Regions from separate parts of the Pantoea sp. CFCC18177 genome, predicted to be linked through region 3. Evidence: predicted binding sites of a transcription regulator. Region 3 holds the regulator's gene; each other region holds the start of a gene.
The links. The regulator CRP, encoded in region 3, controls carbon source genes, mostly activating them, when cyclic AMP is high. The targets are predictions, from matches to a motif close to ATGTGANNNNNNTCACAT.
Positions count from the first base shown of each region.

Region 1 (5,772 bases), on a different contig from region 3:
GAAACAGGAAGGCCGCGATGCTGACCTGCAAGCGATCTGCTCCATGGGTATCAACCTGTTCCGCGTGTTGATGACCTGGCTGAAGCCGGTATTGCCATCGCTGAGTGCACGTGCTGAAGCTTTCCTGCAGAGCGAACTGAGCTGGGATGCGATTGCGCAGCCGCTGCTGAATCATGATGTTGCCCCGTTCAAAGCGCTGTACGGTCGTATCGAAATGGCGAAAGTGGAAGGGTTGATTGAGGCGTCTAAAGAGGACGCGGCAGCAGCAAATAAGCCTGCGGTCACCGGTCCTCTGGCTGATGCGCCAATTGGCGACACCATCACTATCGACGATTTTGCCAAAGTCGATATGCGCGTCGCGCTGATCGAGAAAGCCGAGTTGGTTGAAGGTTCTGACAAGCTGCTGCGCCTGGAGCTGGATCTCGGCGGCGAGAAGCGCCAGATCTTCTCCGGCATTCGTGCGGCTTATCCTGATCCGTCGGTGCTGGTCGGTAAGATGACTATTATCGTCGCTAACCTTGCCCCACGTAAGATGCGTTTCGGCGTGTCGGAAGGCATGGTGCTGTCAGCAGGTTCAGGCGGTTCAGACCTGTTCGTGCTGTCAGTGGATAGCGGTGCGAAACCGGGTATGCAGGTTAAGTAATTGAACAAGCCGCCTTCGGGGCGGCTTTTTTATCTATACCCAAAATATTTCGAGTCCCCTCATGGGGCCTACTCCTGGTTCAGGAAGGCGGCAAGTGCATTCACCTCAGGAGCTTACTGAAGTAAGTGACTGAGGTGAATGCACGTAGCCAACGCACATGCAACTTGAAGTATGAAGGGTATCCCCTCTAGTGTGGAGCCTGTCGTGTTAACTGCTTGCTGGCACTATTTGCGTGCCTTTGTGATTATTTATGCCGCGCTGTATGCCGGAAATGGTGTTGCTGCCCTACTCCCGATCACCATTCCGGGGAGCATTATTGGCATGCTCTTGCTGTTCAGCTTGCTGGCGCTGCAAATCCTGCCGGTTGAGTGGGTCAAACCTGGCTGCTATCTGTTGATCCGCTATATGGCGCTGCTGTTCGTCCCCATCAGCGTGGGCGTAATGGGTTACACTGATATTCTCAGTGCCCAATTTGGGCCCATTGTGGTTTCCTGCTTTGTCAGCACGTTTTTGGTGCTGTTGATTGTCGGCATCAGCGCCGAGCGTCTGCAACGTCCGCAGGAGCAGCCGCATGACTGACGCATGGTGGTCGCTACCGCTTACCCTGGTGGCTTATCTGTTAGCGCGCAAGCTGGCAGCAAAAATCAATATTTCCATCATTAACCCATTACTGGTGGCGATGGCGATCGTGATCCCCATTCTGCTGCTCACACATATTCCTTACACGCGCTATTTCGCCGGCAGTGCATTCCTGAACCAACTGTTGCAACCGGCCGTGGTGGCGCTGGCCTTGCCGCTGTATGAGCAGATGCATCAAATACGCGCGCGCTGGAAAACCATCATCAGCGTGTGTTTTATCGGTAGCATCACCGCGATGGTATCAGGCACCGCTATCGCGCTGTGGATGGGGGCAACACCAGAAATTGCCGCCACCATCATGCCGAAATCGGTCACCACGCCGATTGCCATGGCGGTGTCCGGCTCGCTGCACGGTATCCCCGCCATCAGTGCTATCTGCGTGCTGATTGCCGGGGTACTGGGTGCGGTGTTCGGCCATATGTTGCTCAATCTGTTTAACGTGCGCAGCAAATCTTCACGCGGATTAGCAATTGGCAATGCATCCCACGCGTTAGGCACCGCACGTGCAGCGGAGATCGATTATCAGGAAGGGGCGTTTAGTTCTCTGGCGTTAGTGATTTGCGGCATCATTACTTCGCTACTGGCACCGTTTCTTTTTCCGTTGCTGATGCACTGGTTTGGCTAAAACTTTGCGAGAGATCTCGCAAAGTTGAAACAACTGAATCAGCTTACATTGTCATAGCGACATAGATCACATATAACCCCTCAGACGGCGCATCGCCGTTAACGCGTTTATGAGGTCATCACATCATGCATCCACGATTTACTGCTGCTTTTACTGCCCTGCCCGCTTCGTTACAAGCGGCGATCCAACCGCTGCTGGATTCGGTTGATTTTCAGGGCGTACTCCGCCCGCAAGATGTGGCGCACCTGAAGCAGGAAACCGGTCTGGATGAGGATGCGCTGGCGTTGGCGCTGCTGCCGATTGCTGCATGCTGTGCAGTCGCCACCGTGTCTAACTTTAACGTGGGGGCGATTTCGCGCGGTGTCAGCGGTCACTGGTACTTTGGTGCCAATATGGAGTTTGAGCACGCTCCACTGCAACAAACCGTTCATGCGGAACAAAGCGCCATCACCCACGCCTGGCTGCGCGGTGAAGAAAAGCTGGATGCCATCACCGTTAACTACACGCCTTGCGGCCACTGCCGTCAGTTTATGAATGAACTGAATAGCGGTACGGCTATCCGCATTAGTTTACCCGGTCGCGCTATCAGCACGCTGGGTGATTATCTGCCTGATGCCTTTGGCCCGGCGGATTTGAATATTACCGAGCGCCTGCTCACGCCAATCGATCACGGCTTTAACGTTGACGGTGATCTGCTACAGCAAGCCGCGATTGAGGCGGCCAATCACAGCCACGCCCCCTACAGCCAGAGTTTTAGCGGTGTTGCACTGCGCAGCCAAAGCGGCAAGATTTATCGTGGCCAATATGCCGAGAATGCGGCTTTTAACCCTAGTTTGCCGCCATTGCAGGCCGCGCTGATTATGATGAACATGAGCAATGAGGCACTTAATACTGTGCAACAGGCGGTACTGTCCGAGTGTCAGGGCAGCACATTGAGTCAGCTTGATGCCACACGTTCAACGCTTGCAGCCTTGGGCTGTGAAGATTTCTCACTTACTTTAGTTTCGAAAACATCAGTTTAGTGATCCTTTTACCGCTTTTGTGACCTGCTGTTAACAAAAGCTGTACATCTGCAGGAAAACTCATAGGATCGGGCGCCAGATCCACTTCACATTGAACAGGACTGGCGTTACCTTTTCCCGTGAGCGTCAGAAAACACTGCAACCGGAGCAAACACTGCATGGAACTCGACTACGAAAGTAAACGCCCGCTGTATATTCCTTATGCGGGTCCGATCCTGCTGGAATTTCCGCTGCTGAATAAAGGCAGCGCATTCACCCTGGAAGAACGTAACGAATTCAACCTCAACGGCCTACTCCCTGAAGCCGTTGAAACCATCGAAGAGCAGGCCGAACGCGCCTGGCGTCAGTTCCTGGATTTCAAAAACAATAACGACAAGCACGTCTATCTGCGTAACATCCAGGACACCAACGAAACCCTGTTCTACCGTCTGCTCGACAATCATCTGGAAGAGATGATGCCGATTATCTACACCCCAACAGTCGGCGCGGCCTGTGAACACTTCTCAGAAATCTATCGTCGCGCACGCGGTGTTTTCATCTCGTATAACAACCGCGACCGGATTGAAGACATGCTGCAGAACGCCACCAAGCAGAACGTAAAAGTGATTGTGGTCACCGATGGCGAACGTATTCTGGGTCTGGGTGACCTGGGTATCGGCGGCATGGGCATTCCCATCGGTAAGCTGTCACTGTATACCGCCTGTGGTGGGATCAGCCCGGCCTACACCCTGCCTGTGGTGCTGGATGTCGGTACCAATAACCAGCAGTTGCTGAACGACCCGTTGTATATGGGCTGGCGTCATCCGCGCATCACCGGCGAAGAGTACGAAGCCTTTGTTGATGAGTTCATCCAGGCGGTAAAACGCCGCTGGCCGAACGTGCTGTTGCAGTTTGAAGACTTCGCGCAGAAAAATGCCATGCCGCTGCTGGAACGCTATCGCGATGAAGTTTGCTGCTTTAATGATGACATTCAAGGCACCGCTGCCGTTACCGTGGGCACCTTGATCGCCGCCAGCCGTGCAGCCGGTAGCCGCCTGTGTGAGCAGAAAGTGGTGTTCCTCGGTGCAGGTTCCGCCGGCTGTGGTATCGCCGAGCAGATCATTGCGCAGATGAAGTCTGAAGGACTCAGCGACGACGAAGCCCGTTCACGCGTGATGATGGTGGATCGCTTTGGCCTGCTGACCGACAAACTACCAAACCTGCTCGATTTCCAGAGCAAACTGGTGCAGAAGAGCGACAATCTGAAGGATTGGGATGTGACCAGCGATTCGATTTCGCTGCTGGATGTCGTGCGCAACGCCAAGCCGGATATCTTAATCGGCGTATCTGGCCAGCCGGGGCTGTTCACGGAGGAGATCATCCGTGAGATGCACAAGCACACCAAGCGTCCAATTGTGATGCCGTTGTCTAACCCGACCTCTCGTGTCGAAGCCACCCCGGCAGATATCATCGCCTGGACCGATGGCGAAGCGCTGGTCGCCACGGGCAGCCCCTTTGCGCCGGTGACCTGGAAAGGCAAAACCTATCCGATTGCCCAGTGTAACAACTCCTATATTTTCCCTGGCATTGGTTTGGGCGTGATTGCGGCGGGTGCAACACGCATCACCGACTCCATGCTGATGACCGCCAGTCGTGCACTGGCTGACTGCTCACCGCTGGTGAATGACGGTGAAGGTCCAGTACTGCCAGAGCTTAAACACATTCAGGGCGTGTCAAAACTGATCGCCATGGAAGTGGGCAAAGCGGCGCAACTGGCCGGTGTGGCTGTGGTGACGTCAGAAGATGTGCTGTCAAAAGCCGTGAATAACAACTTCTGGCTGCCGCAGTATCGTCACTATCGCCGTACCTCGATCTGATAAGGCAGCGCAGCCGGGAAATCAGTACCGGCTGCGCTTAAAAAAACACCAGCCAATCGGCGTTAACTTGCTTACTGTCCCCGCCTCAAGTAGCCTTTATACCCTTCATACTTCAAGTTGCAGGCGCGTTGGCTACATGCATTCACCTCAGTCACTTACTTCAGTAAGCTCCTGAGGATTCATGCACTTGCCGCCTTCCTGCAACTCGAATTATTTTGGGTATAGCCATCCGATTTTTCACCAACCGAGTGCTTACGCGCATGATTAAACGCGTTTTCTTTGGTCTGTTTTTCATCATCTTATTGATGGTGGCGACCGCGCTCGGCCTGGATCGCTGGATCAGCTGGAAAACCGCTCCCTTTATTTACGAAGATGTCACCTCTTTGCCGCATCGTCAGGTCGGTGTGGTCTTAGGTACCGCCAAGTATTACCGCACCGGTGTGATTAATCAGTATTACCTCTATCGCATTCAGGGTGCGCTTAACGCCTATAACAGTGGCAAGGTGAACTATCTGCTGTTGAGCGGTGATAATGCGCAGCAAAGCTATAACGAACCGATGACCATGCGCCGCGATCTGATAAAAGCGGGTGTCGATCCCTCGGATATCGTGCTGGATTATGCCGGCTTCCGTACGCTGGATTCGATCGTGCGCACGCGCAAAGTGTTCGATACCAACGACTTCATCATTATTACTCAGCGCTTCCACTGCGAGCGCGCGCTGTTTATTGCCCAGCACCTGGGTATTCAGGCGCAGTGTTATGCCGTCCCGTCACCTAAAAATATGCTGTCAGTGCGTTTCCGCGAGGTCGGGGCACGTTTAGGGGCGCTGGCAGATTTGTACCTGATGAAACGTGAGCCACGCTTCCTCGGGCCGCTGGTGCCGATTCCAGCCGTGCATGAAGTGCCAGAAGATGCGCAGAGTTATCCAGCGGTGACGCCTGAGCAACTTCTGGATCTGGAAGAGAAGTTGCAGAAGTGAACGTGCT
Region 1 is NZ_JBNBPL010000002.1:15,920-21,691, forward strand. It holds gene metG (methionine--tRNA ligase) at 1-643, shown strand, start outside; gene ACPUC8_RS02160 (CidA/LrgA family protein) at 815-1,222, shown strand; gene ACPUC8_RS02165 (CidB/LrgB family autolysis modulator) at 1,215-1,907, shown strand; gene cdd (cytidine deaminase) at 2,033-2,929, shown strand; gene ACPUC8_RS02175 (NAD-dependent malic enzyme) at 3,088-4,785, shown strand; gene sanA (outer membrane permeability protein SanA) at 5,046-5,765, shown strand.
Region 1: a site for CRP is predicted at 1,962-1,979, ahead of cdd (cytidine deaminase). Genes of this name have one in related genera too.

Region 2 (5,772 bases), on a different contig from region 3:
GGCGATCACCCAGAACACACCGAGTGAGCCAATCACCAGGAAGGTGATGCGCCAGTCGAACATGGCGATCATAAACACGATCAACGGCATGGCAACGGCACCACCAAACTTCGACGCGCTGTCGAACAGGCCTGAAACCGTGGCACGTTCGCGATCCGGGAACCAGCGCGCGGTAATACCGGCGTTGCTCGGGTAAGCTGCGGCTTCACCGACACCCAGCGCTAAACGCAGCGCCAGTAGGGATTTAAAGCCGGTCGCCAGGCCCATCGCCATGGTGGCAATCGACCACCAGGCAACAGCAATACCCAGACCTTTTTTCTGTCCAAAGCGATCGGCGAACCAGCCGGCCGGGATCTGCAAGAGTGCATAGGACCAGAAAAATGCCGCCATAATAAAACCCATCATCTCTGGGTTTATATCAAGTTCTTTAATCAGGTGCGGAGCGGCCGCAGAGAGTACAGTTCGGTCAATATAGTTAATGGCGATTGCCAGCCACATCAGGCCTGCAATCCACCAGCGAATACGGGTAGAGCGAGAGGTGTTATTCATATTATTTTCACCTTCCCGGCGTCCTTCGCGCTGTAGCGGCGTTGGCTGCATTCATTCCCCCCTGGAATAAGCTCCTGAGGATGAATGAATTTACCGCCTTGCTACAACACCAATGACTTGGGATATAAAATGGATTAAATAGGGGTTTGAAAAAGTTAATCCAGCCCGTTCATGATATTTACTGGGCGTTCGCCCTGTTTAATGCACTGCACTATTTGCATCACGCAGCGTTCACCAATAGCGCTGATGGCACCGTCGGTATATCCCGCGATATGCGAGGTCGGGATAAAGTTGCTCAGCGTAAACAGCGGATGCTCCACCAGCGGCTCCTGTTCGAACACATCGGCAGCCGCGCCGGCAATCACGTTATCCAGCAACGCCTGATAGAGGTCCTGCTCATTAACGATGCCACCGCGTGACGCGTTGATCAGGAAAGCGCTTTTCTTCATGCGCTTGATGCGCGCAGCATCAAACAGGTTTTGGGTTTTATCGGTGAGCGGCTTATGCAGCGTGATAAAATCACTGCTTTCAGTCAGTTGGTCGAGACTGACAAATTCGATACCGTGTTCTGCGGCGAATTTCTCATCCGGATAAAAATCAAAAGCGATAACGCGCATGTTGAAACCTTTGGCGCGCAACGCCACCTGCTTGCCAATATTGCCAAGGCCGATAATGCCCAACGTCTTGCCATACACGTCGGTGGCAAAGATGCGTGGCCAGTTGCCCGCCCGGGTTTCAATCGCCGCCTGAGTAATCTGGCGCGCGCTGTTGAGGATCAGCGCAAAGGCAAAATCAGCCACCGCATGTTTATTGGCATCCGGCACGTTGGTGACATAAATGCCGCGCGCGCGGGTGGCATCCAGATTGATGTTGTCAACGCCAACGCCGTGCTTACACACGATCTTCAGATGTGGCGCTTTCTCCAGCAGTGCTTCGTTGACGTCAGTGAACGCAACGATCATCGCCACGGTATCGGCCAGATGCGGTTCCAGCGCGCTGAGCGGTGCATCAGCGGGCAGGGTAATCAGCTCAAAACCGTGCTGCTGCAGGGTGTCGATGGGGGCAGCGTCGTATTTGGCGAATGAAGGTGAGGTACAGATGACTTTCATGATTCTTCCCGGTGTTAATACCCGTCATACTTCAAGCTGCAGGTGCGTTGGCTGCGTGAGCTAACCCCAGTCACTTACTTCAGTAAGCTCCTGGGGATTAACTCACTTGCCGCGTGATTCGGCTAAAGCCTCACCCTGCGGGCCAGCGCTAGCGCTGTTCAAATAAGCCTGCGGCATATTTGTCCTGCAGCTCGAATTATTTAGGGTATTTAGGTGGTAAAAAGGCAAAAAGACTGCCCAAAATCATTACTGCAAATACTGATTCACGATCTGGCGGATCTTCTGCTCTTCTTCGGCAGAGAAGCTCACTGCATAGCGGCTGTTGCCTACATCAGAACCCAGCAGTGAAACCGCACGTTTCACGGTGGCCGGTGGGAAACCGACGCTGTAGAGATCGGTACGCAGACCGGTGATGTTCTCTTGCGCCTGGCGTGAACCTTCAATATCGCCCGCGTGGAAACGTGCCCAGATGGCGTTGATCTCTTTCGGTGCCACGTTGGCCAGACCAGAAATACAGGCGGTGCAACCTTCGACAAAGCCGCGATGGATCAGCGAGTCTGGGCCAGTCAGCACGTTAAAGTTTTCCATGCCTTCTGCTGCTTGCAGGAAGCCGCTCAGGCTTTCGTAGCTGCCCGCACTGTCTTTAATGCCGATGATGTTCGGGTGCGCGGCCAGCGTGCGCACAGTCTCCGGCTGCAGGGTGTTGCCGGTACGCGCAGGGATGTTGTACAGATAAAGCGGCACATCAATCGCGTCGGCTACCGCGCGGTAGTGAGCAATCAGCTCTTCCTGCTTCAGCGGCACGAAATAGGGTGTGATCACCGAAACGGCATCGACGCCCAGTTTGGCAATCTGCTTGCCCAGACGGATAGTTTCACGGGTGGAGATCTCACCAATGTGCGCCACAACCGGTGCCGCACCGTTCACTTCTTCGACACAGGTTTCCGTCACCGCCAGTTTCTCCTGCTCGTTCAGCACGAAGAATTCACCGTTGGTGCCGCCGCAGAAAATACCGTTGCCTGCGCTCAGCTGGCGTTGTACCTGCACGCGTTGCGCGGCTGGGTTGAATGCACCTTCGCTATCAAAAGTGGTGACGATGGCGGTTAATACGCCCTGAATTTTCTTGCTCATGATTCCCTCATTAATCCTTAGTGATTCAAAGCCGGAAACAGCGTCAGGTAGACGTTTCTCACGTCATCGGCGCTGACTTTCATCGGCACATTCTTCATCAGACGCTGCACGTCGAGCGCGGCTTCAACCAGATACGGCAGATGATCTGGGCCAATGCCCAGTTCTTCCAGACTGGCCGGTAATTTGAGACGCTTCACCAGCGCGGCGAAATACTCCACCAGCGCGTGAGATTTGGCTTCTTCATCCAGTGTGGTATCGGCATCTGGCAGTAAATCGTAGGCTTGCGCGAATTTGCTCACCGCAGCAGGGCGGACGAAGCGCATGCAAGGGGCCAGCAGAATGGCATTCGCCACGCCGTGTGGCAGGTGATATTTGCCGCCCAGAGGATAAGACATTGCATGGACCAGATGCGTCCCGGCATGAGCAATGGACGCGCCGCCATAATAGGAGGCCCACAGCATATTGAGGCGCGCCTCAAGGTTGCCCGGCTCGGCAATGGTGGTCTCAAGACTGGCGAACAACTTTTTCATGCCGATCAGTGCATAGTTATCGCTTACCGGGTTGGACACGGTGGCGGTAAAGCACTCGATCAGATGGCACAACGCATCGATACCGGTTGAAGAAGCGATGTGAGGCGGCATGCTGGTGGTCAGCTCGGGGACCAGTGCGACATAATCTGGCAGCATCACCGGTGTGATAATGCCCACCTTAGTCTCTTTCTCAGGGATCGCCAGGATCGCATTAGGCGTGGCTTCCGATCCTGTACCCGCAGTGGTCGGGATCAACAGGGATGTGGTACGGGTTTGTGGTTTTTCACCGGCCAGCAGCGCATCCAGCGTGGGTGCGCCGTCAACGCACAGGATCGACAGCAGCTTTGCGACATCCAGTACGCTGCCTCCGCCGACGCCGATCACCAGGTCCACATCTGTAGAGGGCAACGCAGCAACAATGGCAGCAACATCATGCTGGCTCGGTTCTGGTGGGACGCTGTTTACAATGCTTAAACTGCTGATCTGCTGCTTCAGCTGCGCGATCAGCGTCTGAACCGCTGGAATGCCTTCAATATTCTTATCGGTTACCAGAAGCGCTTTTTCTTTACCTTGCAGCAAATAGCTAAGGTCATTAAGCGCCTGAAAGCCACTGATCACGGTGCTGTTGATATTCATTTCATACCCTTATTGCGGTTTTTTCGTACTGAATGATTAACTTTGCTCAATCAGTGCAGGTTCTGTCACTACAGTGCCTAAATTTATAGGGCAAATTGATTTCAAATAATTTGATCTTGCTCACATATAATCAATCATGATTGAATATAATCAATCTCAACACGGCGAGCTGCCGGTAGAGGAAAGAGAATGACTTCACAGCCATGGAAAACGCCAGTCTTAGTGATCGCCGATGATTTTACCGGGGCCAATGATGCCGGTAGCGGATTGGCGCGAGCGGGCGCAAAAGTGCATGTGCTGTTTGATAGCAGCACGCCACATGATGCCAACAGTGCGGATGTACTGGTGATCAGCACCGATAGCCGAGCGGTGAGCGCCGCAGATGCTGCGCATCGTACAACGCTTGCCGTACAGCAGCATCAGGCGATTGCCCAGGATGGTTGGCTGTTTAAAAAGATCGATTCCACACTGCGCGGCAATCCAGGCGCTGAAATTGAAGCGGCATTAACAGCCAGCGGGAAAACCCTGGCGTTGGTGGTGCCTGCGGTACCCAGGTTGGGACGCACCACCCGCCAGGGAGAGGTGTGGATCAATCAGCAGCGTCTGACCGATACCGAATTTGCCAGCGATCCTAAAACGCCCGTCACCAGCAGCCATGTGCTAACCCGGCTACAAATGCAGAGTGCAATGGCGGGCGAAACGCTCGATCTGGACACCGTACGCAGTGGTCAACTGGCACAGATTCTCGCCACAAAACAGGGCCTGGTGGTGGTGGATGCCGAACAGGATGCGGACATCGCGTTACTGATGGCGGCAGCAGCGACCTTGCCCGTTCGACCGCTACTGGCGGGGGCATCGGGACTGGGCGACGCGCTGGGAGAGTATATGGCTGCACGTCCGGCACGGCCGGTGTTAGCGGTGGTGGGGTCGATGAGCGCGATTGCCCAGCAGCAGATTGCCCGTCTCGCTACTCAGCGAGAGATCCGCATTATCGACATCGATATTCGCCAGCTGTTTGCGCAGCCCGCATGGCCGCAAGCTAACGTGTGGCAACAGGCCATGCAACAAGCAATAAGTGCCGGGGCGCATTGTGTAGTGCGCACCACACAGCATGCCGATCAGCGTCACGATATTGAACAGCTCTGCCAGCAGCATCAGGTTTCACGCCAGGAATTAGGTGAACGCATTTGCCAGCTCCTGGCGCAGTTAACCAGCAAAGTTTGTCGTCACGCATTGCCCGCCGGGTTGTACCTCTCTGGCGGCGACGTTGCGATTGCCGTAGCACAGGCGCTAGGTGCCAGCGGTTTCCAGATTCAGGGCTTGGTGGCAGGCTGTGTGCCGCACGGGGTTCTGCTTAATAGCGAATTACACCTGCCGGTGATGACCAAAGCGGGTGGCTTTGGCGACGTAAACACCCTGGTAGAAGCCATCCGTTTCATTGAGGAGAAGTCGAGTGAATAAAATTATTGCGGTGACCATGGGCGATCCGGCGGGCATCAGCCCGGAGATCATCATTAAAGCGTTAGCAGAAGGCGAGCTGGCGGGTATTCCCGCGGTGGTGATCGGCTGCGCCAGCACGCTGCGTCGGGTGATGGGATTGAATATTACGCCGCAGGCTGAACTGCGCGTGCTGGATCAAGTGAAAGATGCGCATTTTGCACCCGGCATTATTAACGTGATTGACGAACCTCTGGCAAATCCTGAAGCCCTTAAGCCAGGTGTCGTGCAGAAAGAAGCGGGCGATTTGGCCTGGCGATGTGTGAAGCGTGCCACTGAACTGGCGCTGGCGGGTGACGTCCATGCGATTGCCACAGCAC
Region 2 is NZ_JBNBPL010000006.1:161,483-167,254, forward strand. It holds gene ACPUC8_RS08545 (MFS transporter) at 1-549, opposite strand, end outside; gene ACPUC8_RS08550 (phosphoglycerate dehydrogenase) at 705-1,658, opposite strand; gene ACPUC8_RS08555 (dihydrodipicolinate synthase family protein) at 1,905-2,789, opposite strand; gene ACPUC8_RS08560 (iron-containing alcohol dehydrogenase) at 2,807-3,955, opposite strand; gene dtnK (D-threonate kinase) at 4,145-5,416, shown strand; gene ACPUC8_RS08570 (D-threonate 4-phosphate dehydrogenase) at 5,409-5,772, shown strand, end outside.
Region 2: a site for CRP is predicted at 4,064-4,081, ahead of ACPUC8_RS08560 (iron-containing alcohol dehydrogenase). Genes of this name have one in related genera too.

Region 3 (5,772 bases):
CATTCAGATTCTCCGGCGCTTCCAGAATGTTGCTGTCATTGCCTGGTCCATCGTATGCCAGCCGCTGCTGACAGCGTTGCAGCGCAATTTCACAGGATTGCAGATAACGCTCCGCCAGTTTCGGCGTCAGCATGGTGTGCTCACGTGCCAGAATCGTCATGGCGTTGAGATGCTCGACGATAAACTGACTGTGTGTTACCCACATGCGCATATCTTTCAGGTACTGCGCGTTGAAGCCCGGTTCGCTTGATGCCTGGTTAAGCGAGTTGAACAGCGCATTGTGCGCTTGGTTGACCTTCATGCGTTGGTACGCCAGCTTTTCCGGCGATTGTTCCGGCCCCAGCAGCATTCGCAACGCTTCCTGATAGGCTTCCAGCGCATCATGGGCGTTACTGCGTAGCAATCCGCTCTGCCACTGCGGCCACAGCCAGATCATGCCTGCAAACGCAATCAGACAGCCCATCAGCGTATCCATCATGCGCGGCAATAAGAACTGTGCGCCATTGAGCGACAGCAACTGTAAGGAATACACGGCGGTAACGGTGAAGCCAATCATCGACCAGCCATAATATTTGCGCGTCACCAGATAGCTGGCGAGGGTGATGGCCAGCATAAACAGTAAGGTGACCGATTCGGGTACGGCCAGTCGCAGTGAGGCCGCCGCAATCAGCAAGCCGGCAAAGGTGCCGAGCGCACGGTGCTGAATGCGCACCCGCGTGGCGCTGTAGCCATTCTGACTGACAAACATGATGGTCATCAGAATCCAGTAGGGCTTAGGAATGTTGAAGAACAGCGCGACTGCGCTGCCGAACATTAGCATCACCGAGATGCGTGCGGCGGTGCGTAAAGCGGCAGATTTCAATGACAGATAGCTGCGCAACGCGGGGAAGAACGGCAGACGGCGCTGACGATCCGCCATCAGGTCACGCGTGTACAACGGCTTCTGCGTGCGTAAGACGCGTGCGATACGGCTGAAGTGGTAGTAACAGAAGTTGCCGACCGGATTATCTGGGTGCTGGCGCGCGATTTTTTCCAGCGCCCCGAGTGGCTTCTCCATATGGAAGCGCTCCGGCAACTGATGATAGAGAATCGCATCGGCGAGGATGCGCAGGCGCGCGGAGATGGTTTTCGCATTCCAACGGATCACCGCCTCAGCGTGGCTCTGCTCGACCAGCTTTTGCACCTCTTCCGGCTGATGCAGGCTCACCGAAATGTGTTCCTGTAAATCCAACGCCACCTGAAACGCTCGCGTCAGACGCTTATGGCTGTTATCGCGGTTGGCCGAGAGCATATGCATCTGCTGATAACAGGTGGTGATCAGATCGACGGCTTTTTGCTGGCGTGCCAGTAGCGGCGGTAACGCTTTTTCAGGATCGGTGAGTTGCGTCAGCAGCGTGTATTTCGCATCACAGTAATCTGCCAGTTCGCGATACAGCAGGCTCAGGGTTTCACGCATCGGCTGCTCTTTCCACAGCCAGAACCAAAACCAGTTAAACAGGCCGTACCAGAACGTACCGCCGATATACAGCAGCGGCGGCACCCAAACCGGCATCCTTCCAACCAGGCTAAGGCTAAAGATGGCGGCAATCAGGGTGGCTGGCAGCAAGCGGCCATGTAACGGGCTAATTTCACCGGTGACACCAATCAGCAGCGGCAGCACAAACAGTATGAGCGGCAGCGGAATCTGATAATCCGTGAGCAACTGGATCGAAAAACTGCCGATGGCAAACAGCGAACCGCCGACAATCAGACGTTTGAAAAAGCGTTTATGCGGGGTATCCAGACCGGCCATGTTGCAGCAGGCAGGCACTAATGAGAACAACAGGCCTTTTTGCAGATCGCCAAACAGCCAGCCAAGTGCCACAGGCAGGCACAGCACCAGCGTTTGCCGCAGGGCGTAGTTGACCTCAGGATGATAGATGATTCGGCGCCACATCAGCTCATCGCAAACAAAAACGGCGCGATGTTGCCATCACGCCGTGGGTGATAAGAAATTAGCGGGTGCCGTAAACGACGATGGTTTTACCGTGTGCGGAGATCAGGTTCTGATCTTCCAGCATTTTCAGGATGCGCCCCACGGTTTCGCGTGAGCAACCCACGATCTGACCAATCTCCTGACGGGTGATTTTAATCTGCATCCCGTCTGGGTGAGTCATCGCATCTGGCTGTTTGGCCAGATTAAGCAGTGTTTGCGCGATACGGCCCGTCACATCGAGGAAGGCAAGGTTGCCCACTTTCTCGGAGGTGATTTGCAGACGACGCGCCATTTGCGACGAGAGTCGCATCAAAATATCCGGGTTTACCTGAATCAGCTGACGGAATTTTTTGTAGGAAATTTCAGCCACTTCGCAGGCAGTTTTGGCACGTACCCAGGCACTACGTTCCTGACCTTCTTCAAACAGGCCGAGTTCGCCGATGAAATCTCCCTGATTGAGGTAGGAGAGGATCATCTCTTTGCCTTCTTCATCTTTGATCAGAACCGCAACGGAACCTTTCACGATGTAGTACAGCGTTTCCGCTTTCTCACCCTGATGGATGAGCGTGCTCTTTGACGGATATTTGTGAATATGGCAATGGGACAGGAACCATTCGAGTGTAGGGTCTGTTTGCGGTTTGCCGAGAACCATTCGCTATTATCCTCTATTGTAATCGTGCCCAAAGCACAGGGGGCAGTTTTCCCTGTCAGGCGGTGTAATCGTCGAGCGTTTTATTTCCGGGTGATTCTTAAGCTACGCTTTTGATTCTTCCCGCCTTCGTCTGTTACGACGAAAATATTTTCAGCACTGTTTGTAGCACAGCTTTTGCAAGCTGTCTTCTGTTGTCTCGCTTCAGCAACAGGCGGAAGAGTCTGGATTGCTGTTTATCAACTGAAAGCGTACTCTGGCGGCAAAATAGCCACTTCAGGAGAAAGAATAATGCAGGCACGAGTGAAATGGGTGGAGGGGTTAACCTTTCTCGGAGAATCCTCATCTGGCCATCAGGTATTAATGGACGGTAATTCAGGGGATAAAGCGCCGAGTCCAATGGAGATGGTTCTGATGGCGGCGGGCGGCTGTAGCGCGATTGACGTGGTGTCTATCCTGCAAAAGGGCCGTAATGATGTGGCCGATTGCGAGGTGAAGCTCACGTCTGAACGCCGTGAAGAAGCGCCACGTATTTTTACCCACATCAACCTGCATTTTATTGTCAGCGGCAAAGCGTTGAGTGATAAAGCCGTGGCCCGCGCGGTTGATCTCTCCGCTGAGAAGTATTGTTCGGTGGCGATCATGCTGGGTAAAGGTGTGGAAATCACCCACAGCTATGAAGTGGTAGAGTTGTAATCCTACTGTCGCGGCGCGATTTATCGCGCGGTGTGATGCACGCCTTACATCGTGCCGCTACAGAAATTCTGGATTATTCAATCCGTTTACCTTCGATCAGCCGTTGCACCAGCGGTGTCATGATCAATTCCATCGCCAGCCCCATTTTGCCCCCCGGCACCACCAGCGTATTCATGTGTGAAATGAACGAGCCCTGAATCATTGCCAGCAGGTAAGGGTAGGCAATCCCCTCCAGACCACGGAAATGGATCACCACAAAACTTTCGTCGAGTGAAGGGATCTCACGTGCGGCAAACGGGTTGGAGGTATCCACGGTCGGCACGCGCTGGAAGTTGATGTGGGTGCGAGAGAACTGCGGCGTGATGTAGTTGATATAGTCCTCCATCGAACGCACCACCGAATCCATCACCGCTTCACGAGAATGCCCACGTTCGCTGGTATCGCGCACCAGCTTTTGAATCCACTCCAGGTTCACAATCGGCACCACACCCACCAGCAGATCCACATGCTCTGCCACGTTATGCGGTTGCGTCACCACACCGCCGTGTAACCCTTCATAGAACAGCACATCGGTGTTGTCCGGCAGCGGCTGCCATGGCGTAAAGGTGCCCGGCACCTGATTCCACGGCACCGCTTCATCATAGGTGTGCAAATACTTGCGCGATTCGCCCTGACCGGTTTTTCCGTAGTGCTTGAACGTCTGCTCTAATAAACCAAAGTCATTGGCTTCGGGGCCAAAGTAGCTAATGTGACGACCCAGATCGCGCGCCTTACGGATCGCCATGTCCATCTCTGGACGGGTGTAGCGATGGAAGCTGTCACCTTCCACTTCCGCAGCGTGCAGATCAAACTGCTGGAATATTTTACGGAAGGCGAGGCTGGTGGTGGTGGTACCGGCTCCGCTGGAACCGGTAACGGCAATGATTGGATGCCTGGCTGACATAACAGAACTCCCTGTGAGGTCCGGCGATGAGCATTGTTACCACGAATTGCCGCGCGGTGCATTAACCGCGAAAATCTCGCGCTGGCATGATATTCACTGATTCATGCAGTTCAGACCACACCAGCACGACTTCTCCGCGTTCCAGTTGGCGGCGCACATCGGCCACCTTCTGCGCCAGGCTGCGCTCCTGCTCGCCGTAATCGGTGCCTTCACGTAACACGAAGGTTTCAATCAGGTTTTCCAGCGTTGTCACTTCAAGTTCTTGCCAGGGAATAATCACGATCACACATCCAGATAGGTTGAAAGCCAGTCAGGCACACGCTGTTCCAGCCACATTTTCGGCTTCAGCAAGGTGCCGCCGACAAAACCAACATGACCGCCTTGTTGCGTCAGCTGATATTCAATGGAGGGTGACAGCTGTTCTGGTTGCGGTATCACTGCATCGGTCATAAACGGGTCGTCTTTGGCGTGAATGACCAGCAACGGCTTGCGTACGCCGCTGAGCAGCGGCATGGCGCTGGCACGTCGATAATAGTCATTGGCATCCAGAAAACCGTGCGCGCGTGCGGTAATCGCATCATCGAACTCACGAATGCGGCGAAAGGCGCGCAGCTGGCTCAGTTCCACCGGCAGCGTGCCGGGCCAGGCCAGCAGTTTACGCGTGGCATTCTGTTTCAGCTTAGTGAGCAAATAGTGCTGATAGAAGCGCGAGAAGCCGGCATCCAGCTTTTCGCTACAGGGTTCAAGGGCAAAGGGGGCCGAAATCGCAACGGCGGCATCAACCAGAGCATCGTTGCCCTGCATGCCCAGCAAATAGGCCAGCATATTACCACCGAGTGAAACGCCCACCGCAGCAGTCGGAACCGTACCCCATTCGCGCTGGAGCCAGTGCAGGAAAAAGGTGGCGTCTTCAGTCTCACCTGAGTGGTAAATGCGCTGCAGGCGATTGGGTTCCCCACTGCAACCCCGGAAGTGCATCACCACTGCCAGCCAACCGCGAGCCTGGCAGGCCTGCATCAGGCCGTGGGCGTAGGGGCTATGGAAGCTGCCTTCCAGGCCATGGAACATCACCATGCGCGGTTTGTGGCGCGCCTGTGCGGGATCCTCGCTCCACGCGAGATCGACAAAATCGCCGTCCGGCAGGTCAAGGCGCTGCCAGTGCGGACGTAACGAGACGCGCCGCCGCAGAATGCGCGGCAGCAGTGTTTGTAGATGCGCGTTACTGAATCCGCGCAGCGGTGTAAAGCGCTCGCCGTCGGGGCGATCAAAATAGCTTGGGTAAAGGCTTGTCTGATGCATAAGTCGCTGATAGCTTCGATGGGTTGTCCGCTTTACTGGGTGAGGAGCACCCGAATATACATGGAACTGAGTCTTTTTTTATCAATGTTGGGCTTTCTTTGGGTCGCTGCCATCACGCCAGGCCCCAATAATATGTTACTTACCGCCTCAGGTGCTAATTTTGGCTTCCTGCGCACCATTCCGTTGCTCATTGGTATCATGATTGGTATG
Region 3 is NZ_JBNBPL010000028.1:46,519-52,290, forward strand. It holds gene ACPUC8_RS22120 (YccS/YhfK family putative transporter) at 1-1,936, opposite strand, end outside; gene crp (cAMP-activated global transcriptional regulator CRP) at 1,995-2,627, opposite strand; gene ACPUC8_RS22130 (OsmC family protein) at 2,916-3,320, shown strand; gene ACPUC8_RS22135 (phosphoribulokinase) at 3,394-4,263, opposite strand; gene ACPUC8_RS22140 (YheU family protein) at 4,325-4,543, opposite strand; gene ACPUC8_RS22145 (hydrolase) at 4,546-5,562, opposite strand; gene ACPUC8_RS22150 (LysE family translocator) at 5,623-5,772, shown strand, end outside.

Region 4 (5,772 bases), on a different contig from region 3:
CACCAGCGAACCTTCGATGATGCGGGCAAACAGGAAACTGGCACCAAATGCCGCCACCGCGCCATACACGCCGGTTTCCATACCCGAACGCAGCATCGACACAAACGCCACTTCGTTAAATGCGCCAATACCGTACAGGTAGTACATGTGCGTACCGGCGAACACGCCGGAGGAGAGCAGGCCAACAAAGATCGGGAACGACCAGTCGGCATACCAGAACCCTTTATTTTCGGTCTCGTTCATTCTCAAGGCTCCTTATTTGCCGCTCAGGCTGTTGTGGATCATGTCCAGCCAGCCTGGGATGCCCAGTTGGAAGGATTGCAGCAGCTTCATGTCGAAGCCGCGGAAGAAGCCGCTCAGGGCAAACAGCAGCACGATAGCGAACATCATCACTTTGGTGACCTTGTTCCAGCCGCTCTCTTCCACGCCTTTACCGATCAGAATGCCCAGCACCAAGCCCGGTACTGCGTTACCCATGATCAACTGCGCCAGACCGCCAAAAATGGTCGCCCAGAAACCTGATTTCTTACCGGCATCAATCGCTGCCAGCCAGAAGATCACTGGCATCACGGTGTTCACCAGCAGGTTCGCGGCGGGGACTAAGACTTTGACCGCCGTGACCTGCAATGCCGCGGGCACCGCAGAAGCGGTACTGTTGAGGAATGCCACTACGATCATGCCGATGATGCCGCAGGCAATCGCCATGCGTTTCGGGTTGTGCAGGGTTTCCGCGAGATTACGATTTTTCACCATCAACGCTGCCGCGCCCCAGTTGGGAATAATGCGGTGGTCAACGTCCTGTGTGAAGGAACCCGCAGCCACTGACGATGCCCAGGCGTTAAAGAAGAAGCCAAGACCAAAGGAGAAGTGCGATGCAGGATCGCCTTCGCAGGAATTGAGTTCACCCAAGGTACGAAATGCGCCCATACCTTGCGTGGTTGGTGCGTGGAACATGCGCGCTGCGCCCGCTCCTACCCCAACGCCAACCAATCCACCAATGATCAACGACTTAAACAAAATGATCAGAAACATGTTGTTGTACCCTTTGTTGTCGTTTTTATTTCGTCGCGATGAAATCCACCTTGTCGGTATCGATCACGGTGACGCTGACGGTAATTTCCAGCTCGACGCTGTAGTTCCGTCGTTCGCGCGCCAGAAAGAAGAACAAGAACTTCTCTGTGCGTACGCTCTCCTGCGCGCGCAGCACCCGCACATCTATGGGTTCAATGCGCAACAGAATCTTTTGACTGGTGCGCAGCACTTGCTGCTGCACCTTGCTCAGTGCATCGGCAAAGGCTTTTGCTTTGCTGTCGCCTTTGCCCTGCACCGTGACCTGAGTGTCATATTGCTGTTTCATGCTTAGCTGCCGTGCTTCTTGTTCCACGCCTGTACCAGACGTTCACCCAGCTCTTCTTTATCCATAAAGCCGAAGCCCAGCACAGTGGCACCTTCGTTGATGGCCGTGACGCCTTCATCGATGGAACGCATACCGTGTTTCGCTTTGTAGCCGTATTTATTCTGTGCAGTGATGGCACCCGCACCGCCGCTGCCGCAGAAAGAGATGCCGAAGTCTGCGTTTTCCGCTTTCATCACATCGCCCAGCTTCATGTCTGCCGCGACGCCCGGTACCACGACGGCACGTCCGCCCGCTTTCTCAATACCGGCTGCGACTTTCTGGCCTTTACCCAGACGATCACCAATGACGACAGTTACCATGTTCAATTCCTCTCAATTCAAGATTCGTTCGATTTCGCCACTTCGATATGCACCGAAAGTAGCCAGGCTTCTTCTTTAGGCAGATTGCCAAACAGATCCACCACCTGCTGCGCCAGCGCCATGGTGTCTGGCGAGATATCTTCAAACAGCTCGGCTTCTACCTCTGGCAGCGCCTCACCCGTGAGGGAGCGCCCGGCCATGGCCCGCACATGTGAAGCCAGCATCTGTTGCTGAACCGCATTGGCTTCAATCTGGTGTGCGGTGTAGATCGCCGCAATTTGCTTCATCACGTTATCCGCCAACGCCTGAATGGCTTCCGGCGTACTTTGCTTCAGTGGGACAGCTTCACTCCTCACCTTGTTACTCCTGTTTACTGCGGACAATTAGAGATAATTCGCGTTGAAAAGAAATTACGCTTTCCGCTGGCCGCTGTGGAGACGCATCTTTTCCACCTTTAAGTGGAAATCCCACGGCTGAGTGTGCGCCAGATCGCAGTACGCACGAACTGTGCGAAACAGGTCACAAAATGCGGTGATGTGATGGAATAAGGCGAATAATTACGGCGAGGTGAGCGAAGGAAATAAGGCCAGCAGAGGGCTGGCCAGGTTTATCAGCGGAATTTCTTATGGTTGGCGTTGCGAATATCTTCCAGTTTCTTCGCTTCCGTTTTAGCCTCATCCAGTTTGTTGGCTTTGGCTAACTGGTCAACGACATCAATCTGCGCAATCAACGAATCCAGACCGGCGTGATAATCCTTAATCTGAGCGCTGTCAGCCGACTGACCTTCCAGTTTCTCCGGGGTGGATTTTTTCGCATCCTCCGCCGCCTGGCGCATCTTGCCGAGTGCAGTTTGCATTTCCTGAGCATCGGAGGTTTTTTTCACCACGCTCAGACCATCTTTCAGCGTATCCATATCTTTCTCCAGGTCAGCGGCAAAAACGCTAGCCGAGGAGAACAACAGCGAGAGAGACAACATTGCAATCACATGCTTACGCATCGGTATATCCTTTTATTATTGTCGGGCTAATAAAAAAGCAGCCACTTGGGCTGCTTTCAGGAAGCGATGTTTTATTGTCCGGCGATTTTCATCTCCGGCAGCAGCACCGACCCGCATTGTATATTGCTGCGCGTTTCAATGTCGTTACCGAGAGTTACCATATTGAGCCACATGTCTTTCAGGTTGCCCGCAATTGTGATCTCGCTCACAGGATATTGGATTTCACCGTTTTCAACCCAAAAGCCTGACGCGCCGCGCGAGTAGTCGCCTGTCATGGCACTCACGCTAGAACCCATCATTTCGGTGACTACTAAACCACGGCCCATCTGCTTCAACAGATCCTCAAAGCTGTGGCCCTGGCCTGCAATGCGCCAGTTATGGATGCCGCCCGCATGACCGGTACTCTGCAAGCCAAGCTTGCGCGCCGAATAGCTGGTCAGCAGCCAGTTTTGCAGTACACCATCTTTAATAATGTCACGCGCCTGAGTGCGCACACCTTCGCTGTCGAACGGCGTGGAAGCCAGCCCTTTCAGCAGATGCGGTTTCTCTTCGATGGTCAGCCATTCCGGCAGAATCTGTTTGCCCAGTGAATCCAACAGGAAGGTCGATTTGCGATAGACGCTACCACCGCTGATCATGCCCACCAGATGGCCGAACAGACCGGTCGCCACTTCTGGCGCGAAGATCACCGGTGCTTTCATGGTCGACAGCTTACGCGGCGCTAAACGTGACAACACGCGACGCGCACACTCCTGCCCCACCCATTCCGCGCTTTTCAGGTCGTCCATTGAGCGACCAATGGTGTAAGCGTAGTCACGCTCCATGTCGCCATCTTGCTCTGCAATCACGCAGCTGGAGAGTGAATGACGGCTTGAGCAGTAGCTTTGCAGCATGCCGTGGCTGTTACCAAACACTTTGATGCCGACATGGCTGTTAAAGCTGCCGCCTTCGGTATTGGTGATGCGCTTATCCGCCTGCAGTGACGCTTGTTCCGCCTGAGCGGCCAGTTCGATAGCGCGATCGGCATCGATCTCCCACGGATGGTAGAGATCAAGATCCGGCGCTTCAAAGGCCAGCAGATCGGGATCGGCGGGTGCACCAAAAGGATCAACGGAGGTGTAACGGGCAATATCGATCGCCGCCTGCACGGTGCGTTTAATCGCATCCGGGCTAAGGTCGGTTGAGGAAGCACTGCCTTTTCGGTTTTGATGATAGACGGTGATGCCGAGCGCACCATCGCTGTTGAATTCGACGTTTTCGACTTCGCCGTAGCGGGTGCTGACGCCGATGCCGGTGGTTTTAGTGACCGCCACTTCTGCACCATCGGTGCTGGCTTTCGCCAGTTCCAGCGCCTGCGCGACAGCCTGTTCTAACACTTTACGTTGTTCTGCAACCTGAGTAGATACGTTCATCGACCTGCCGTCTAATCTTAAGTATGAATTTATTGAGTCTATCAGACTCAGAGAACAATTTCGCAGTCGCCCGATAAACTGGTAGGATTAGCCTCTTTTTTTTAGGGAGCCAAGAGATGACCAAGCAGCCCGATGACTGGCTCGACGATGTGCCGGATAATCAAAACGAAGAAGATGAAGACGATGAGATTATCTGGGTCAGTAAAAGCGAAATTAAACGCGACGCCGAAGAGCTAAAACGCCTCGGTGCCGAGTTAGTGGATTTAGGGAAAAACTCCCTCGATAAGATCCCCCTCGACGAAGATCTGCGTGCCGCCATTGAACTGGCACAGCGCATTAAGAAGGAAGGCCGTCGCCGCCAGTTGCAGCTGATCGGTAAGATGTTGCGCGCGCGCGATGAAGATCCGATCCGTCAGGCGCTGGATAAGCTGAAGAACCGCCACAACCAGCAGGTTGCGCTGTTCCATAAACTCGAGCAGTTGCGCGATCGTTTGATTGAGAAAGGCGATGACGCCGTGGCAGAGGTGATTGCCCTCTATCCAGACGCTGACCGTCAGCAGTTGCGCAGCATGATCCGTAATGCGCAGAAAGAGAAAGCCGCGAACAAGCCGGTTAAATCAGCCCGTCAGATTTTCCAGTATCTGCGCGAGTTGGCAGAAGCGTAGGTCCGCTGCGCTCATTAAAAAGGTCGCCATGAATGGCGACCCTGCAATGAGATTGCATACCTTGTAGGGTGGCCATTTATGGCCACCGCAAACTTAACGCCCCAATCGCTCCAGCAGTTTCTGATGAATACCACCAAAGCCGCCGTTACTCATCACCAGAATGGAATCTCCTGGCTGGGCTTCTTTCGCCACCATCTCTACCAGCGTATCGATATCCGCGCTCCACTTGGCTGGCTGGACACAGGCTTCCGCCACATCCGACACCTGCCACGGAATATGATGTGGCTGGAACAGGAACACGTTATCAGCACGGCCCAGTGACGGTGCCAAATCGTTTTTACTGACGCCCATCTTCATGGTGTTAGAGCGTGGCTCCAGCACTGCCAGAATGCGCGCCGTGCCACCGACTTTACTGCGCAGCGCCGCCAGCGTGGCGTGAATCGCCGTGGGGTGGTGTGCAAAGTCATCGTACACCTTGATGCCATTCGCCTCACCACGCAGTTCCAGGCGACGACGTGCATTGATAAAGCTGCTGAGCGCTTCACCTGCATCCACGGGTTTCACGCCCACGTGACGAGCGGCGGCAACCGCCATCAGCCCGTTGTGCATGTTGTGTTCGCCCACCAGCGCCCAGTTCACTTCGCCGACTTTCTCGCCGTCGAGCCAAATTTCCCAGTGCGATGAGTCCGGCGTCAATTTCTTCGCCTGCCAGTGGCCGTTGTCGCCCACGGTTTCCTGCTCGCTCCAGCAGCCCATCGCCATCACCTGCTTGAGATTGTGATCGTGCTCTGGCAGCAGGATCTTACCCTGTCCCGGCACGATACGAATCAGGTGGTGGAACTGTTTCTGGATCGCACGCAGATCGTCAAAGATATCGGCGTGATCGAATTCGAGATTGTTGAGGATCAGGGTGCGCGGGCAGTAATGGACAAACTTAGAACGTTTGTCGAAGAACGCGCTGTCGTACTCATCCGCCTCAATG
Region 4 is NZ_JBNBPL010000009.1:76,441-82,212, reverse strand. It holds gene ACPUC8_RS11525 (DUF4310 family protein) at 1-243, opposite strand, end outside; gene ACPUC8_RS11520 (DUF4311 domain-containing protein) at 256-1,032, opposite strand; gene ACPUC8_RS11515 (DUF4312 family protein) at 1,058-1,357, opposite strand; gene ACPUC8_RS11510 (SFCGS family glycine-rich protein) at 1,360-1,716, opposite strand; gene ACPUC8_RS11505 (glycine dehydrogenase) at 1,734-2,072, opposite strand; gene cybC (cytochrome b562) at 2,327-2,713, opposite strand; gene pmbA (metalloprotease PmbA) at 2,785-4,125, opposite strand; gene yjgA (ribosome biogenesis factor YjgA) at 4,242-4,790, shown strand; gene mpl (UDP-N-acetylmuramate:L-alanyl-gamma-D-glutamyl-meso-diaminopimelate ligase) at 4,884-5,772, opposite strand, start outside.
Region 4: a site for CRP is predicted at 2,224-2,241, ahead of ACPUC8_RS11505 (glycine dehydrogenase). Genes of this name have one in related genera too.